Regions from separate parts of the Paenibacillus pabuli genome, predicted to be linked through region 3. Evidence: riboswitches for the same ligand, from Rfam matches in the RefSeq annotation. Region 3 holds a riboswitch; each other region holds the start of a gene.
The links. A riboswitch is a leader RNA that binds a small molecule or an ion and turns the genes downstream of it on or off. The one in region 3 is predicted to bind cyclic di-AMP.
Positions count from the first base shown of each region.

Region 1: another riboswitch for cyclic di-AMP. It lies ahead of ABGV42_RS03035 (3D domain-containing protein); the one in region 3 lies ahead of ABGV42_RS14415 (hypothetical protein).
Region 2: another riboswitch for cyclic di-AMP. It lies ahead of ABGV42_RS30475 (ubiquitin-like domain-containing protein); the one in region 3 lies ahead of ABGV42_RS14415 (hypothetical protein).
Region 4: another riboswitch for cyclic di-AMP. It lies ahead of ABGV42_RS10700 (C40 family peptidase); the one in region 3 lies ahead of ABGV42_RS14415 (hypothetical protein).

Region 1 is NZ_JBDOIO010000003.1:153,580-158,315, forward strand. It holds gene ABGV42_RS03025 (ABC transporter substrate-binding protein/permease) at 1-416, shown strand, start outside; gene ABGV42_RS03030 (amino acid ABC transporter ATP-binding protein) at 403-1,128, shown strand; cyclic di-AMP (ydaO/yuaA leader) riboswitch at 1,391-1,590, shown strand; gene ABGV42_RS03035 (3D domain-containing protein) at 1,593-2,270, shown strand; gene ABGV42_RS03040 (polysaccharide deacetylase family protein) at 2,401-3,192, opposite strand; gene ABGV42_RS03045 (hypothetical protein) at 3,344-3,685, shown strand; gene ABGV42_RS03050 (PspA/IM30 family protein) at 3,809-4,480, shown strand; gene ABGV42_RS03055 (DUF350 domain-containing protein) at 4,577-4,736, shown strand, end outside.
Region 2 is NZ_JBDOIO010000005.1:834,887-839,622, reverse strand. It holds gene rnmV (ribonuclease M5) at 1-514, opposite strand, end outside; gene ABGV42_RS30475 (ubiquitin-like domain-containing protein) at 667-1,851, opposite strand; cyclic di-AMP (ydaO/yuaA leader) riboswitch at 2,124-2,377, opposite strand; gene ABGV42_RS30470 (TatD family hydrolase) at 2,620-3,390, opposite strand; gene ABGV42_RS30465 (HD domain-containing protein) at 3,701-4,736, opposite strand, start outside.
Region 3 is NZ_JBDOIO010000003.1:2,699,845-2,704,580, reverse strand. It holds gene ABGV42_RS14430 (urease accessory protein UreF) at 1-441, opposite strand, end outside; tRNA gene ABGV42_RS14425 (tRNA-Leu) at 868-950, shown strand; gene ABGV42_RS14420 (glutathione peroxidase) at 1,095-1,571, opposite strand; cyclic di-AMP (ydaO/yuaA leader) riboswitch at 1,948-2,120, shown strand; gene ABGV42_RS14415 (hypothetical protein) at 2,236-2,634, shown strand; gene ABGV42_RS14410 (HAD family hydrolase) at 2,808-3,491, shown strand; gene ABGV42_RS14405 (Nramp family divalent metal transporter) at 3,658-4,736, opposite strand, start outside.
Region 4 is NZ_JBDOIO010000003.1:1,960,864-1,965,599, forward strand. It holds gene ABGV42_RS10685 (X2-like carbohydrate binding domain-containing protein) at 1-152, opposite strand, end outside; gene ABGV42_RS10690 (alkaline phosphatase family protein) at 739-2,331, opposite strand; tRNA gene ABGV42_RS10695 (tRNA-Leu) at 2,506-2,590, opposite strand; cyclic di-AMP (ydaO/yuaA leader) riboswitch at 2,951-3,082, shown strand; gene ABGV42_RS10700 (C40 family peptidase) at 3,088-3,552, shown strand; gene ABGV42_RS10705 (carboxymuconolactone decarboxylase family protein) at 3,632-3,961, opposite strand; gene ABGV42_RS10710 (hypothetical protein) at 4,086-4,304, opposite strand; gene ABGV42_RS10715 (hypothetical protein) at 4,423-4,736, opposite strand, start outside.

The DNA.
Region 1 (4,736 bases), 2.5 Mb from region 3:
TTACGTTCTCGCCTCTTCAGGCGGGTATCTTAACACTTTCCATCAACAGTGGTGCTTACCTTGCAGAAATCTTCCGTGCGGGAATTCAAGGGGTTGACCGCGGTCAACTCGAAGCAGCCCGTTCGCTTGGGATGGGTAGAGGCGCCGCAATGAGATTTATTATTTTGCCACAGGCTTTCAAAGCAGTGCTGCCTGCCATCGGTAATGAATTCGTAACCATCATCAAGGAATCTTCCATTATCTCGGTCATTGGTATGGTTGATATCATGTATCAGGCAAGTGTAGTCAAAAACATTACGTACCAAGGAATGAATCCGTTCCTTATTGCAGCAGCTATATACTTTGTATTGACATTCATTTTGTCCAAGCTGCTGGGTCGACTGGAAAGGAAGTTGAGTGCAAGTGATAGACGTTAGACAATTACACAAATCCTACGACAAAAACGAAGTACTTAAAGGCATAGATGTCTCAATTGGCAAGGGCGAGGTCGTTGTCGTGATTGGTCCTTCAGGATCGGGTAAAAGTACATTCCTGCGCTGTCTGAACCTGTTGGAGCAGCCTACTTCCGGTGAGATTAATTTCGAAGGGGTATCCATCACGGACCGCAAACACAACATTAATGCAACTCGGGAAAAAATGGGGATGGTGTTCCAGCACTTTAATCTGTTTCCGCATAAAACCGTGGAGCAAAACATTACCATTGCCCCAATTAAGGTCAAAAAGCAGTCTGAACAGGAAGCGAAGCAGATCGCAGCAGACTTGCTCAAAACCGTTGGGTTATTGGAGAAAAAGGATGCTTATCCGAGTCAGCTGTCTGGTGGACAGAAGCAGCGGATTGCCATAGCGAGAGCCCTTGCGATGCAGCCGCATGTGATGCTGTTTGACGAGCCAACCTCTGCACTTGACCCTGAAATGGTCGGTGAAGTACTCGACGTGATGAAGCGCCTGGCTGAAGGCGGCATGACTATGGTTATCGTTACCCACGAGATGGGCTTTGCCCGTGAAGTTGGAGATCGCATCATCTTTATGGATGGCGGGGTAATCGTGGAAGAGGGGACACCTGATGAAGTATTTGGTCAGCCTAAGCATCCACGTACGCGTGACTTCCTCGGTAAAGTTTTGTCATAATCGTTGAACATGATCAGCCAGTTAATCATATTGGATGGACTAACAAAAACGAAATCAAACAGCCTTGTTAACTTTATGGTTAGCAGGGTTGTTTTTTTGTGTGGATAAGTATCCACTGTCTTAAAAGTAACGTTTCTGTCATTGTTCCAAAGCTGCATAGTCACTCCAGATTTTGAAAAAATCCTTATTATTAAAGCTGTATAATGAGTTGTTTAAAACAGTTGGTAACATTTACTACGGACCCTGGTTACAGAATTGTGATATATTGTTCCTGCCGAAACTTCCTGAGGAGGAAGTGCGGAGGATGTAATGATGCAGGCCGTGAAGGGGAAGATCGATACGCACGCTGCTTGGGGTGAATTAGGGGTACATAACGCAATACGCATGTAACAGCAACCTATAGGGTGGTTTCCTCCATCCGAATCCGACAACTAACTTCGCAGGCACAATGAGGGAGGAAGACCATGATTAAGAAGAGAACAATAGCCAAAACAGCAGCAGCCCTGCTGACAGCAGCAATGCTCATTCAGGCCGTTCCAGCTCACGCTGATTCTGTTCACGTGGCCAAAGAGGGGGATACCTTCTACACCTTGTCGAAAAAATATGGGGTTGGACTGAGCACACTTATCAAAGCTAACCATGATATTTCGCCTTACAACATTTATGGTGGTTTGAAAATTACGATCCCAGGAAAAACAACAAATACGGCCTCGGCTGCTCCAGCTGCCAAGAGCTCTTCCGAAGCAAAGGCGATCACGACAGCTAGCCTTGATGTGAATGCTGACGAGAAAGTCGTTCAAGCTTGGGGCAAAACGTTTGATTACAGTAAGGCTGTTGAAGTGAAAGCAACAGCATACTCTTCGGCCGCTTCTGAAAATGGTGGATGGGGTGCTGTAGATTACTTCGGTAATCCGCTTGAACTCGGCACGATCGCAGTAGATCCGAGTGTGATCCCACTGGGGACGAAGGTTCTTGTTACAGGTCACTCCCATCCGGGGCTGCCTAAGCAGGCATTTGTGGCTACTGCACGTGATGTCGGCGGGGCGATCAAAGGCAAACGGATTGATATTTTCATTCCTGGAAGTCAGAAGTCTGTGAGCACTTTTGGTTTTCAGGATGTTGAACTTTATATTTTAAAATAAGTATCATCGCCAATAAAAGGGTGCCTTTATGACACGTTTAACGTGAAATAAGGGTACCCTTTGTTTTTAACAAAAAATAAGATTGTTAGTTTCATGATTAAGATGTGTTTACTATCCACTATGCCCTGTATTATTTGCTCTTCGGCAATTGCAGCATTTCGTCCAGAGTCACCAGATTGAAGCCCCTGCACCGCAGTTCATCAATAATCTCCGGAAGTGCCCCAATGGTACCGGACAGATTTGAACCCACGCCGCCTCCCGCATGTTGAAGAATGATGGAGCCTGGCTTGACTGCAGATAAAACATTTTGCTTAACCTGCTCTTTGCTTAGGCCTTTCCAATCCAGCGAATCCACATTCCAGTTAACAATACTGTATTGTTGTCTTGCGGCCCATTGCAGCTGTTTCTCATTAATGTCTCCGTATGGAGGACGAATCATTTTCGGTGTGTACCCGGTCAGTTTACGAATAATGTCACCGGTATGTAGAATTTGTTTGCGAAAAGCATTTAAAGACAGCTTACTGAATTCAGGATGGTTGTAACTATGGTTTCCAACAATGTGACCTTCCCTAACGATCCGTCTGACGAGGTCAGGATGTTTCTCAGCTCGGTTGCCAACAATAAAAAAAGTCGCTTTTACATTATATTTCTTCAAAATATCCAGTACCTGCGGTGTGAAGCGCGGATCAGGCACATCATCAAAAGTCAATGCCACCTGTCGGGTTGAAGGTCCATTGGTTTTGAAAGTATCAGCATATTTCTGCCTTAGCTGACCGAGCGTCAGCTGTTCATCTTCAGATAGGTCAGGCTTTGCAGCAGGCGTACTCTCTGGAACGGGTTTAGCCAGCAGCTGCCCAGAAGTATAGCTTCCGCTTAGAAAAACAAGGATCAACATGGCGAATGCGATGAGGCGAATACGCATGATATAGCCTCCTTTGTCAAATGGCGTTCTCTTTGGTATGCCCGGGGTGATGGTTCATTATGCATAGTGTGAGAAGTTTCATTGTCCAATCTGACCGATAACACTCATAATTCCACCATTACATATACACACAAAGGACAGGTGGATTAGGATGAATACTTATGATTTGAAGTCGGTTCGTTTGCAGGTCATTGAAGCTGGAGAAGATCAGATATTTTTGGTCACGGGTGGGAAAGCTCATATAGGAGCTGTGGCGACCTTTTATCCCGAAAGAGAACGCGTGGTGGGAACTGCAGTCCATATTCCTGGGCACAAGGAACAAGAATTATGTGAGCGTCTGGCACGAAAGGCTGCGAATTCTCTCAAGGTGACCGTCACCGTTATTATGGGTATTCATTTTGACGCCATTACGCGTATGCAGATCGATGAGATCGTACTGACGGCAGAAAAGCTGCTCGATGATCATTTAAGCCGGACGAAAGATGTAAAATAGTAGATTTTGGGTGGCTTCGAATCGTGTTTTATGATTTTTTTTGGTAAAATTGAAACGGGTTGAAGGTTACCACGTATGTATGATTATATACAAGATGTAATATCGACTAGGAGGAATACCATAATGTCCATTTTCAAACGTTTGCGTGATTTAACGATGTCTAACATTAATGCCATTATTGACAAGGCAGAAGATCCAATCAAAATGACGGATCAATATATCCGTGATATGCAGGAAGATCTGGAAGATGCCGAGAAGGCTGTTGCTCAACAAATCGCGATTGAGAAAAAATTCAAGCAGCTGTTCGAAGAACAGGAAGCATTGGTGAAGAAGCGTGAGGAGCAAGCTCATACCGCAGCACGTGCACAGAATATGGATCTGGCGCGCCGGGCTCTGGAAGAGAAAAAAGCTGCCGAAGTAAAAATGGCGGAATACAAAACAAGCTATGATCAAAACAAGGCTTCGGCAGACAATCTGCGCGGCAAGCTGGATGAAATGCGCAAGCAATTGACACAAATGAAAAACAAACGTGAAACGCTGGTAGCGCGCTACAACGCAGCTAAAGCACAAACCGAAATCAACAAAGCCCTAAATGGGTTCAGTTCCGACACAGCCAGTGCAGGCATGAAGCGTATGGAAGAAAAAATGATGCAAATGGAAGCACAGGCAGAAGCGAGCAACGAGATGTCGTCCAAAGGAAAATCACTTGATGAAGAGTTCGAAAAAATCGGCAAGGATCAGGCCGTTGAGGATGAACTGGCGGCACTCATGAAGCAGTACGAAAATAAAAACTAAACCTTGCATCTTACGCAGGGTTCACCAGCGGAGGAGAGACAGCGTTTCTCCTTCGCTTTTAAATGCGGTTCATGTTGATAAGTGGGGGCTGTGTAAATGTATTTGAACATTTTGGCGATGCTGGTCTGGACATTATCTGGTTCGGTTTTGCTTTTTGTTTTGATGTATGTGGATTCATTGTTTACGAAGTATAAGGATTTTGCGGAAGTTAAGGCAGGGAACATGGCGGTTACGACACGGATGGTCATGAAGCTGT
Region 2 (4,736 bases), on a different contig from region 3:
CTGCAGAGAACTCTTCCCGGCTGATCTGGAATACGCCCAGCCGCTTGTGGAACTGCTTTCCGTTACAATAACCTATGCCCAGCAGATTCCCCATCTCCATACGCCTTGCGGCTGCCTGCGGGTGCACAATCAGTCCTGCTGCAATCAAGTCCTCCCAATCAATCAGGCTCGGTACACCCTCATACGAGGTATGCACACGCGCCAGCGCATGACGAATTGCCTCAGGTGAGGCATTCTCAACCCCGATATCCCCTTTGCGCGTTGCATCTGCTTCGGGAATAAAAGCATGCTTGCAGCCTGGGACCTTGTTTGCAATAATTTTGCGAATCCGCTCACCCGCATGATCCGGGTCCGTAAGAACAATCACACCCCGTCTCTCCTGCGCAAGTGCAATTCGCTTCAGAATTCGCTGGTTGATGGCAGATCCACCCGTTTCTATTGTGTCAGCCTCAACAGCCCGCCGGATGGCGACGGTATCGTCGCGTCCTTCTACGACAATGACTTCTTTTATCATGTTCCATTTCTTCCTTTCTAACGCAAAAAGAAGAGGAATATCCTCTTCTCTGCCAAACGGCGGTGAGCCTGTTCAGACTCCACCGCCGCATATTCCGCATGATTCATTCATGCTTATATTTTATAGCATTCCCATTTCAAAGTAAAACGATTTTAGTTCGCTTCCGGCTTAACCGGACCGATGACATATACCGTCTTGCCTTTCTTACGTCCGAAGTTCAGGGCATGCTTCACACTGTCATAATACACATCGATTTTGTTGCCTTTAATGGCGCCGCCAGTATCTTCCGCACGACGGAAGCCGAGGCCCTCAATGTACACCCACCAGCCGATCGGAATCACTTTGGGATCAACCGCAATGGTCCGTCCTTCAGTTACCCGGGTACCGGAAGCTGTTTTTGTGCCAATGCCAGGTTCCTCAGAAGAGTAAGCGGTCATCGATACATTTTTAAGTACTTTGGAATATTTAAAAGAAGTGCCTGAGACGGTAATGACTTTGCTGCCTGATGCAGCGGTTTTCTTCGAGTTCGTTGTCGTTTCTTTCTTTGCTGTGGATGTTTGGGCCGATACCGTCTGAATCACCGGCTCCTTCACAACAGGTTTCGCTTTGGTTCCAACAGCAATTACTTTATCGACACGATTGGTCGATACCGATTTGCCCACCATTTTTTTGGAGACTAGCTCTCCATCCTGAAACACCTTTTCGATATGTTGTACAAGTGTACCTTCTTTACCGTTTACGATGACACGATTGTCACCTTTGTACAAGCTAGGATCAGCCGTTTTGACTACTTTGTACGCAATCGGCTGTTCCACTTCCACTGTACGCTTTGTTACACGCACTACGCGAATTTTCATATCTGCCTTGATTGGTGTTGCGAGCGCTGGATAAACCTTATCCTCACTGGCAACCTCAATTCCAGATTTCTGAATTGCATCTTCTACCGATGAATCGGTTGTATACAGAGTCTTGGTGTTTCCGTCTGCCGTAATATTGACTGGAACGGCCCGCTCAATAACAATGCGGTCTCCATCTGCGATTGCCCCGTTCAAAGGCATGGATACCTCATCATGAGGGCTGACTGTGATTGATTGCTCCTCCAGCATTTCTTGAAGCATTCCTGTACGAGTCTCTACCGCTTGAGCTTTGCCATCGATAACCAGCGAAATTTGTTTCCCGGCTTGACCGTAAACGACTAACAAGATCATGATTGTAAGCGCGATTGAGAAAATAGCGATCAGTGCCATTTGACGCAAGTTCTCATGCTTCCACCGCAACGCGTAAGACTTACTGGATGATCGTGACTCATGGGTCTCTTCTGGTTGGAATGTGCCCACTTCTCCGTCCTCCTTCATAGCCTCGCCGTCTAAAGTTAATGCATGATGTCTTTGACGCGACTATACCAAATTTTCTACAAAACAGGTCCATATCCCATTGACCGGTTCTGCATCATGAACCACTCTTCGCAACATGATGTCACCACCTGAATACTTACCGTATGATGACCGTATTTCTTTTATTCAAAAACAAAAAAGCCAAAGAAAGAGTCTAAGAGGAACTCTTTCGTGGCTTTCCGAATGATTTTGAATATCGGAAATTCATGCACGAGGTTGCCTCTCTTTTTCCGCTTGCGAGGTTAGCTGTCGGGTTCGGGCGAAAGAGAGCCGCCCTATCTCCGGTCACCCGCTCATGGCGGATGCCCTTGAATTCACCCCGAGACCCAAAGAAGAAATCAAATAGTGCTTCGCAAAGGCATTCGCTGCTTTTGGGTCAGCGAATGATGCGCATCAGCTGCTTTCACTGATGTTTAAGCCCTATTGGTTCCCCCGCTCTCCGTTAACGGAGACTCAGCGAGATCGGTTCATGAAAAGTATTGTTGTGTCATCGGAAAGTGTCCCTTTGTTCATCCCCCGAACATCTGTCCAATTTTCCGCACAACAATTCACTGAAAAGATGATATCCTGTTTCGATGCATGTTGTAAAGCGTTGTTCAAGTACGTTTTTCTAAATATTTGGTTAAAATATTGTAATATTCTTCATTTATTTGGATCAAAAAGCAAATTCGCTCCGTCTACCTCTCTTTTTCACCGCATTTGCTTCGTTTTTTAACGAATCCCAAATCGTTCCATGGCATTTTTGGTCGTTATTGCAGCAATTTCCTCTACCGGAATGCCTTTAATTTCCGCAGCTGCCTCTGCAACCAGACGTACATGCGCTGTTTCATTTCGTTTTCCACGATAAGGATGTGGTGTCAGATATGGGGAGTCTGTTTCGATGAAAAATCGGTCCATTGGCACCTTCGCCAGTACCTCTTTTGGCTGCTTGGCGTTTTTGAACGTGATTGGTCCCCCGAAGGATAGATGGAACCCTAGATCCAGACAGAGTTTTGCCGTTTCCCAGCTTCCAGAGAACGAGTGCATCACACCCCCGACTTCTCCAGCTTTTTCCTCGCGCAAAATTTTGACAATATCCTCATGAGCGTCGCGATTATGAATGACAATCGGCATGTTAAGTTCACGAGCTAGTCCGATCTGTTGTCTCAGGACACGATGCTGAACATCCTTGGGAGAAGTGTCCCAATAATAATCCAGACCAATCTCGCCTATGGCAACAACCTTTTCATGTTTGCACAGAGACGCAATCCACTCGAGATCACCCTCCTGCATCGTAATCGCATCCTGAGGATGCCAGCCTACAGCAGCATAAATAAAATCATACGTTTCGGCAAGTTTCATCGTGGATGGAATGGTCTCCCGATTGAAACCGACATTGATCATGCAGCCAACCCCGGCGTCTACAGCGCGCTGAATCATCTCCTCGCGGTCCTCGTCGAATTGCGGTGCATCCAAGTGTGTATGAGTGTCGAATAACATCATGTGTATTTCTCCCTTCCTGTCGAATAACTGTTTTCTATCCCAATCAAAATCATATAAAAATCACAGATTTTATCATCACATTTGATTTTCCAGAGTACAAGATGTGGAATTAGCAGATTTAATTTCTACTATATATAGGCGCCCTCGTGATCTCAACTTCTTCAAAAAAAGTGTGGATTACAAAATTATGTCGATCTACATATACTCTCCATTAAAGCAGATTACTGTATCATGGTAATATCTCGAATTAGAAACTCTTTCTTTCATAGCTAATTTGTAAAAAATTTGCTCTTGATTGCACATTTCATGATCATGAAAAGTAGGGGCGAATATGAGATGGCAGCTCGTGAATGATGGCGTCCACCTTGTTTTGCGGATAGTACAGATGGTGCTTACCACGATGTATTCCGCTGATCGAACGAACGATGTCCGAAACCTCGGACAATTCATGCAGCTTGTCCTGTCTATCCAGCAGCAGAATCTGTTTATCTGTCGATTCATCCGGACGAAAAACATCATACGGAAGATCCGTCGGAAAATCAATTTCCAGATCATATTCGGGGTTAAGACCCGCTCTGGCAAAGGCAACCCGAATTTCTTCAATCGTTTCCACATCGATCTGTTCAACCTCTACATACTTATACAACCTGCGATCGATAAAACGTTCGCATAACTCGCTCAGAACAGAATCGTTCTCTTTGCGCCACTGCATGAATGCTGTCTGTACCAACGCCTCATCCAATTGCAAATATTCATCAACAGAGAGCACACCATCAAACAGCTGCGGTAACGGCTCCAGCATGAAACGGAAATGGAATCCCTGCTTCACCAGCTCTTTCGCACGCTTAAATATTTGTCTCAGGATAATTTCGGAGCTTCGGGTCACCGGATGGAAGTAAATCTGCCAGTACATCTGGTAACGTGACATCAAATAGTCTTCCACCGCATGCATTCCCGATTCCTTGACTACAATTCTGCCGTGATATGGACGAAGCATTCGCAGGATGCGGTCAAGGTCGATCGTTCCGTAGTTTACACCTGTAAAGTAAGCATCCCGAAGCAAATAGTCCATCCGGTCTGCATCAAGCGGGCTAGTGACCAAATTTACAACGATCGGCTTTTCATATGTTTTTTGAATAACAGATGCCACCTTCTCTGGGAAATCGGGAGCATACCGTCTCAGGATCGCCCCCACTTCGGTATCCCCAAGGATAATTCGGCAGGTCCAGTCTTCATGATGCATGTCGAAGGCTTCCTCAATGGAGTGAGAGAACGGCCCGTGACCCAGGTCATGCAATAATGCAGCGCAGAGAGCAACCACTTTTTCTTCTTTAGGCCAATCGGAG
Region 3 (4,736 bases):
ATCGAGGTGGTGGTTGATCCAAGCGTGAACGGTGGAGAGGCAGCCAACAGACTCGTATTTGGCAAGGGTGTGCTCGAGCTGGCTGAATTCAATCCAGGGGTGAAGGGCCCGGGCCAGCTTGATCAGTCTTTTGCCCATGGCAGTGGCTTGTTCCCTTAGGTCAGCAGGGGTCCGCTGAACATGAACCAATTTGTCAATGAGAGCCGTTCGCCAAGTGTCGTTATGATCAGTTGCACTGTAGATGCCTTTAATTGCCATGCCTTCAAGTCGAACGATACTGGGATGCAGCTGACAGCGCATGAAAGATTCCAGATCATCTGCATTTCGTATGCTGCCTTCGGCAATGAGTACATCCATACCAAAGGAATGGGTAAAACCTCCGACATGAATGGAGGAATCAAGCAGTTTGACATAATCGAGCAGCTTATTCCCGCGGTTCATGGTCTTTCGCCTCCTACGTTCTTTTAATGTCAATTTAATTAACATTAATATTTCTTTTTTAATTCATTTATGTTTAAAATCCGAATTATATGATATATATAATCACATAAACATCCGTATTTTGTCAATAATTTCTTGATATTTTGTGCGTTTGTTATTTTAATGTTATTATTAGTAACACAATAAGGCTGGAGACTCGAGGAAATCAAAGTGTGGTGTTCAAAATGTTGTCTTATCGGGAGATAAAGTAACATATATTAATGATCAAAATGAATTGAAATTTAATGTATGCAATAGTTAAGAAATCATGACGATAAAAACCAATTTATGGAACAAAAACGCAAGTGTAGATTCGTTTTTGAAAAGTGCTTTACTTTTACATCATAATCCTGTATAATCATTTTTGTTGCCGATTATTTACGACATGCGGTCGTGGTGGAATGGCAGACACGCTATCTTGAGGGGGTAGTGGGCGTATGCCCGTGGAGGTTCGAGTCCTCTCGACCGCATCATAATGTACGACAAGAAGAGGTTTTCCGAATACGGAGAACCTCTTTTTTTGCGTTTGGAGAAGACGTGCTGATAAAAAAAGGCCATTCACAGAGAACCTGGCTTTCCCTGGTTCCTTGTTATCATGGCCTCTCCGTGTTGCTTTATTTCAGCAGTTTCTCAATATCTGCCTCAATTTGGTCAGGAGTCGTTTTTGGTGCATAACGCTTCACGACGCGTCCGTTCTGATCAACGAGGAATTTGGTGAAGTTCCATTTGATGGCTTTGGAACCGAGCAATCCCGGTGCCTCTGTTGTCAGGTGCTGGAAGAGAGGATGAGCGCTTGAACCATTGACATCAATTTTCTCAAACATAGGGAAGCTTACACCGTAATTCATTTGACAGAACTCTGCAATATCATCGGAAGATCCCTTTTCCTGAGCGAACTGGTTACTCGGGAAGCCCAATACTTCAAAATGCCGATCTTTGAATTTGTTATAAAGTTCCTGTAAGCCTTCGAATTGCGGGGTCAGGCCGCATTTACTCGCAGTATTTACTATGAGCAGCACCTTGTTGCGATATTCGGACATCTCCACTTTCTGGCCTCGAAGGGTATTGACTGTGTAGTCATAAACGGTCATGATTCGTCGCCTCCATTTCGTATAATAGGGTTAATGATTCGTATAACTACATTATATTGCTTACAATTAGATAATGCAAAATTAATTAAATGATAAATACCTTTCTATTCTTACCTACAGAATCCTTAAATTACATACGTTTTTTATAAGGACGAGAATTAGCGAGCTTAATAGAGATGGATAGAGAATGGATGGGTTGTAAGCGATATCATTAATGTGTAATGCCTTAAATTCGTCCATTCGGTGATCTGACCAGACTTTACACTAACATGGCGCGGGTGTATGATTCATATCGTAATTTCAAATTCAATTCAACTTAACATGAACAACGAAACAAACGATAATATCGCTCTGATCAATACATGAAACAGGAACGATGTTTTAATCGCTGAGTTTCCATTCATTCATGGGTGGGAAACGGGGGAACCAATCGGAATGGCTGTCAATGCAGCTAATCCATGGGGTGAATTTTTCGGTGCAAGCCGGAAATAGGGCGACTCTCGCGCCCGAATCCGTCAGCTAACCTCGTAAGCGTTAAAGGGAGAGGCAACAAGCCGTACGCATATTCATGGCGTTTTCGTCATGGGTTATTCAAGAAGCGTTCGGGAGGCCTTGGTCCCCCACGCTTCTTTTTTGTTGTCTTTTCACGCCAAGGGAGGAACGAATGATGGATAATGAGATGATTTTAGTAACAGCACCGAATGAAGCAGGCCGCAAGTTTATCAGGCTGTTGATGTACAAAAAAATGCCGTTTGCCGTTCTGACCAACAGTGCAGGGGAAGAACGGAAACTCCGGAGAATCGGAGTGGAGAACGTCATTCGCATGAATACAGCTGAAGCTCAGAAGTGGTTTCTACCACAATCGAGCGTAGGTAACGTTTTCATATTCGAGAATAGTTTGAACCTGACCTGCCGCTATTTGCAGATCTGCCGTTCCTGGACCTCCAAATCGCTGTGTGTGATTACCGAACAGAGTCACCCCAAAGGCATTTACCGTGGGATGGGAGCTGACCGAATTGTGTATTCCCTCAATGGAGAAGTTGGCTTCTTACTTAATGGTTAATGTGATAGCTGCCGATTGATCCGGTGTAAGGTGCCTGTTATAATTGAACTTATGAAAAAACGGAATTCTGAGGAGACTCATGCAAGATGGTGGGTCTTCTTTTTTTATTTGAGCATTAATGCACAGTGTTGATTCATAAAGGTTGCGTTCATGGCTAACAAGGAGGAATAGGCGTGCCGGATGTACGTGGGTTAAAATGGTTGTTCTTTGATGTAGGAGATACGCTGGTGGACGAATGGGATCCGGTAGATGATATTATTGGGCAGTTTGTTGAAGAAGCCTGCTTGCTTGGATATCCGGTGAAGATAGAGGAAGTGCGAGAGATTTTCGCCTCCTGTTACCGAAATTATGAGCAGTGGCCCATGAGGGTAGCCATTCGAACGCTGATTAGCGATGAACGTCATAGGGAGCAGATTCAGGAGAAGTTGAAGTTCCGGAAGGAACTGGAGAAGCCATTCGCTTCGGCTGACGCGGTGTTGAAGGAATTGTCACACCACTATCGAATCGGCATCATTGCCAACCAGAGTCCAGGGACAGAGGGGCGCCTGGAAAGCTACGGTCTGCGGAGGTACGTGGATGTTCTGGCTTGTTCGGCAGAAGAAGGTGTATCCAAGCCGGACCCGGAGCTATATGCGGTAGCTCTGAAACAGGCGGGTTGTGAACCCGAGGAAGCGGTCATGATTGGAGACCGGATTGATAACGATATCATTCCTGCCAAGAAGCTGGGGATGCGAACGATACGTATTTTGCAGGGCTATGGACGGTTTCAGCCTGAGCTGGAGGGTCAGGGGCATGCAGACTGGACGATCGAAGCCCTGGAGCAGCTTATTCCTCTGCTTGTGTCTGCGGAAGATTAGTGCATAAGATGGAAAAAGAGATGACTTCACGTGTCTTTAAATAGTGGACAAGGCAAATGTACGGCAAGCTAAAAGGCTGATCCCCTCAAGTTATATATTCTTGAGGGGATCAGCCTTTTTTATCAATTTCTGGTTAAAGAAAATATGTTTTTACCACATATTTAGATTAGAACAGCATGATGGTCTGGATGATCAGATAAACATTCAGTACTACAATCACGGCAGCGATGATCCAAGAGACCATTTTGAGCCACAACTTGTTGGCAAATGCCCCCATGCTTTTTTTGTCACTGGTAAACATCACAAGTGGAATAACGGCAAAAGGCAGCTGCAAGGATAGAATAACCTGGCTCAAAATCAGCAATTCTTCCGTTCCGTGCTCTCCGGCGATAGCTGTCACAATCACGGCAGGAATGATTGCGATTAACCGGGTCACGAGCCGGCGAAGCCAAGCCGGAATCCGGATGTTCAGGAAGCCTTCCATGACAATCTGTCCGGACAGTGTTCCTGTAAGTGTTGAGTTCTGACCTGAGGCCAGTAGAGCGACACCAAACAGGATACTTGCAATGGTTGTGCCCAGCAGGGGGGTGAGCAAGTGATAAGCATCTGCAATCTCAGCGACCTGCGTCATACCTGCGCTGTGAAATACAGCGGCTGACACAATGAGTATGGCAGCGTTGATAAACAGGGCCAGGGTCAAAGCGATCGTTGAATCCATAGTGGAGTATCGAATCGCTTCTCTTTTTCCCCGAGTGGTCTGTTCGATCTGCCGGGTCTGCACGATGGAAGAATGCAAATACAGATTGTGTGGCATAACCGTTGCTCCGATGATTCCGATGGCGATATATAGCATCGCTGGATTCTGCAGTATCTCGGCGCTGGGTACAAATCCGGTGAGTACTCCGCCCATATCCGGTTTGGCAAGAAACAGGTCAATCCCGAAGCAGAGGGCTATGGTTGCCATCAGCACGATGACCAGCGTTTCCAGGGCACGGAAGCCTTTATTTTGCAGCAATAGGATAAGCAGAACATCCACAGCCGTAATAATAACGCCGTATAACATCGGGATGTTGAACAGAAGCTTCAGTGCGATGGCTGAACCGATGACCTCAGCCAGATCCGTGGCTGCAATGGCCAATTCGCACAAGACCCAGAGCATAATGACAACCGGCATGCTGAACCGTTCGCGGCAAGCTTGGGCCAGATCCCGTCCGGTTACAATACCAAGCTTGCCTGCAAGTGACT
Region 4 (4,736 bases), 740 kb from region 3:
TGCATACTGTAGCTGCTCCAGCCCATGTACGGTTTCTCGGCCAATGTTGTATCTGCCGCCGCTTCAACCACACGACCTTTGGTTCCTGTAAAACCAAACTGAACTGCTGCAATGATGAACACCAGAAGAGCCATCGCCATCCTTTTACCCATTCGTTTCAAATCATCCCTACCCCCTCTGAAATAGTGAAATTAAATCCATAATGGTAGCGCTTTCCTTACGAGAAAAGAATAGTGGATGTACTATTTTCAAGATAGGTACAATTCGGAATTTTGCGTACATTTCACCTTGAAAGCAGGGGTACAACAGCCATAGAACAGGCATTTCTCCATATGGCAATGGATCTGTATCTAAAGAAAATCGGAATGGATGTCCTAGGGCTTCCACAGACGTCGCAGATTAAGCAACATTGACTGGCGGCAGAAGATGTCGCCTGTTCGAAAGATGTTCTAAAGCACAGCTTTATTAAACGCAAACAGACCACCGGTATCTAAGATACCGGTGGTCTCATGATCAAAACAGTCATTCCGAAAGTCAGCGATCCGAAGTCACAAAGCAAATATCAAGCTGGCTCCTCTGGTATCGCACCCGTGTGGTCGGCAAGTTGCACTCTACCGATTGACTGTAGAAGCGAGGTCGTTTTTGTAAAAAGTGCCAAACCCCTGGTCCTTGCCCAAGCTTCGAATCTCTTGAACAAACTACTCAAACAGTTTACTCATCAATGCACTTTTTCTTGCTTTAAGTCTTTTTTATTAAAAGGTTAAGCAAATAATCTTTTAAATCCACGATTCGTAAATATTCAGGCTTTTGATCTGTTCCACTGATAATCAAGGGAACAAGCGATTCTTTTTTACGAATGGACCCGTGGCCCCCTCCGGCCTTGTGCGTTGGTGAACTGCCGCTGGTAAATTCATATCCCGGTTTGGCCGTGACAACCAAAAATTCACCTTGGTGTGAACGAAGCGCGCTTGACAACCGTTTCAGAACATCTGGATACTCATCGTATTTCAATGCATGTTTAGCCTTGTTTAAACTTAAGTCCAGTACTTCTTCGTTCTGTTCGACCGTCCAGGATTGGTTGTATACATCGGTTAGGTTACCTCCTGATTTAAATTTGATCTGTTTGCCTGTTGATCCCTGAATTGCGTAATTCCACTCCTTTTCTTTCCAAGAAATAAAATCAATGCGTGGATCATCCTTTAACAAGTTTGCTGTATCTCTAAGGGAACGATCTGTTTTCAATGAATATACATAGGCCATCGTTTCATTGACAGCAAGAATGAGTTCAGTCTCCTTCGATACAGCATCACCCGGACGCATAATTTGGGCATCTCCGAGCAAAGAGGACAGATCAATGACGGGATTTTGATCTGCAGGCAGAATACGGGTCATTCCGCTGTCACCAGCAATGATAAAGATGGCATCTTGCACAGCTTTTTCCGGAGAACCGAATGCTTGCAATACGGATTGAAGCTGCTGATCCAACTCCTTGACCCCACGAAGTCCCGTGGGGCCTTTCTTATGTAACTCCCGGTCTAAATCCGGTAAATAGACAAACAAAAAATCCGGCAATTTATTGGATTGAACCAAATATTTTACGGCTTCAATAGCAAAATCATTATGAATGCCCATTCGATTCGTTAAGCCATCCGGCAAATCTTTAATATCTTGAAACGGATTAGACAATGCACCCAGGGACAGTAAGTCCGGCCCTTTCACATCAATCTCTTTTGGTAAAGAAGCTGCTATTTGAACCCAACGAGGGATCGACAACTTTTGATCTGACGTCCCCCTGTATATCAGGCCGTTGATCGAACCCGACTTTAATCCTTGCCGGGCTAGGTCCTCATAGATTGTGGGTAAATTCCTGTTCAAATGACTCCCGTTTAAATGGACCAGAGCATCCGTCAACACCGGATTAACTCCGTGTTTGAGCACTTCCGTCGGTCCGGTTCCGTACATGATCATTTTCTTGTTGTCCGCAGAATACCAAGTCAGACCCGGTACACGGTGAAGGTCCGAATACGCTCCGGTAAGCAATGAGCTGTCGATCGTGACGGACATCGTGGGAAAAGAACTGACCAGGTTTTTATAATATTGTCCGTGTTCGATCAGGAATTGTAAGGCAGGAAGCTCCTGCTTGCTGATTCCTTGGTCGATCGCCTGATACATTAAAGAATCCACCATCAGGAAAATGACTTTTTTCGTATTTTCACCATTAGCGGAATTTATCCGCATCAAATCCTGTTCTTTAGGTTTCGAGCTCTGACATCCGATAAGCATGTCCAATAACAAGATCGAAAGCAATATCCGAATCCCTTTTTTCCTCATAGATAATTCACCCCATTTATGTACATTCTGTCTTGAAAATCTTGGGGTTATTCGAGGTTTATTTTGCCATTCTTTCTCATTGGACAAACTGCAACTCTAGTATTTTGTTTGAAAAACAAAAAGGTTCCCAATCTGCCAGAAAAGCAGATCAGAAACCTATTGTTAATAAAATGATGCGGTCGAGAGGACTCGAACCTCCACGGGGGGTTAGCCCACACGGACCTGAACCGTGCGCGTCTGCCAATTCCGCCACGACCGCATATGGTATATCTCCGAGATAATCTATCGCGGCGACAAGAAATAATATATCATGTGGAATCCAACGAGTCAACACTTAATTTAATTATTAAAGAAGAATGACAGCCGGAAGTTTAAGATCCGGTCGAGAACTGACTTTTCCTGTTCAAAATGAAACTTGCTCTCCTCTATCTCTCCAATTTACTTATTTGTCCAGTTTGATTGCTGTTGAAACACAAATTACGTTTTTGTCATCATAAATAAACATGTAGAACTACTACTTTCTGCAAAAAGTCTTGAATTCCGTTAACATTGAAGGAGTAAGAAACGTTTGACAATTACGCATTTATGCAATATAGTTTCAAAAGGTTACAAAATATTAATTATTCATTTGCCGAGTTTCATGTTTGAAAACGGGGGAACCATTTTGGGTGAATTATTCTTATACATAGGAAATATAGGGAACCTTCTACCGAACCCTTAGCTAACTCCGTAGGCATCGAAGGGAGAACATCGATTTTGAAAAAACTGATCATTTCTATTTTTGGCGCAGCCGTTCTATTTACATCTGGTGCAGCAAGCACTGAGGCAAGCAGTATCAACACCGTTGTTAACAACATGACTGGTATACCTTACAAGTGGGGCGGCACGACGCTGGCCGGGTTTGATTGCTCTGGATTTATGAGATATATTTTCGAAAAATATAGCATTGAATTACCACGTACTTCACAGCAACAAGCCAAGGCAGGTACCCCGGTATCCAAAGCCAATCTGCGCACAGGTGATCTGGTATTCTTCAACACTTCAGGCAGTGGCATTTCGCACACAGGCGTATACATCGGGGGCGGACAATTCGCTCATGCTTCTAGCAGTAAGGGTGTCAGCATCACCAAATTGTCGAACCCATACTTCAATGACCGCTATGTAACAGCACGCCGTGTAACTGGACAGTTTATGTATAACAAAATGCTTGGAAAAATATAAATTGCATAAGAAACAGGCTCTGGATTATTCCAGAGCCTGTTTTGCTGTCTTGTTATTCAAACTCGCTTACAGGAACAACCTAGTGTAATGCTTTTTGCACACGCATTGCACCTTGAGACAGCGCGTGACCGCCGCCTACCGCTCCGGCTACGGCAACCGTCTCCATAATCTCCTGATCGGTTGCTCCCTTCGCTCGTGCCTCTTCCACGTGGTAAAACGTACATACCTCGTTATTGGCAAACAATCCGATGCCGAGGGCAATCAGCTGCTTCGTTTTGGCATCAATCGCACCTGACTGAAAACATTCCCCGGTAAATTCGTGGTACGCTTTGACCACACCAGGCAACACATCTCTTAATTCTCCAATCTGATCCTTATAGGCATGAACCTTATCATTCATCAATGTCATGGCTACCCGCACATCCTCTCGGCTGAAAAGTTTACGAATTCTCGCTGTACCTATCTTCTCTCCCGAGTGGTTGGATTATGCCAAACCATCCATGGTAATTCCATGCATCAGTCTCCAAAGGATTCTATTCATCAACCGGACTTTGACGTGGTTCGCTAAAAAGCTGATAGCGATAGCTACGATCCAGCTTGACCACACGTCTGTTCTGGCGACGGATAAGCACCTGTTCCCCATCCCATGCAACGACAATCCCGGTTACATCGTTGGATTCCAAACCATCCCGTATCACTCTTACTTTTTCACCCGATAAGCGCAGTGCATCCAGTTCTGCATCACTAATCATGTCTATGGCTCCTATGTTCCAAAATTATTTACAAAAAGAGACCTAAATGAAAAGTCATTTAGGTCTCACGTGACTGTATTGGACTGTTATGTCATTCGAAAAATGTCCCGACTGAAAGTTACCGCTGCGCGTGCTCTTTGCTGTCGTTCTTCTCGAACCAAAAATCAAGCACTTTGGCGGACATCACACGTTCTTCAAGGTACTCCACTTGATGCGGTGTAAATTGTTCTTTCCAAGCGAAGGACAACTCTTCACACAAGCCTACAATGGTCAGCAACTCTGACCAGGCAACATAGCGTTTGTACCAGAAAAATTGAGGATGTTCAATCATATAGGGATAAAGGTCATCGAATTCCGTATGTTTACAATCCAGGGCACGTTCAAAATGAACTTTCGACTCCGCCAGCTTTTCAATAAAAAATTGTTCTGATG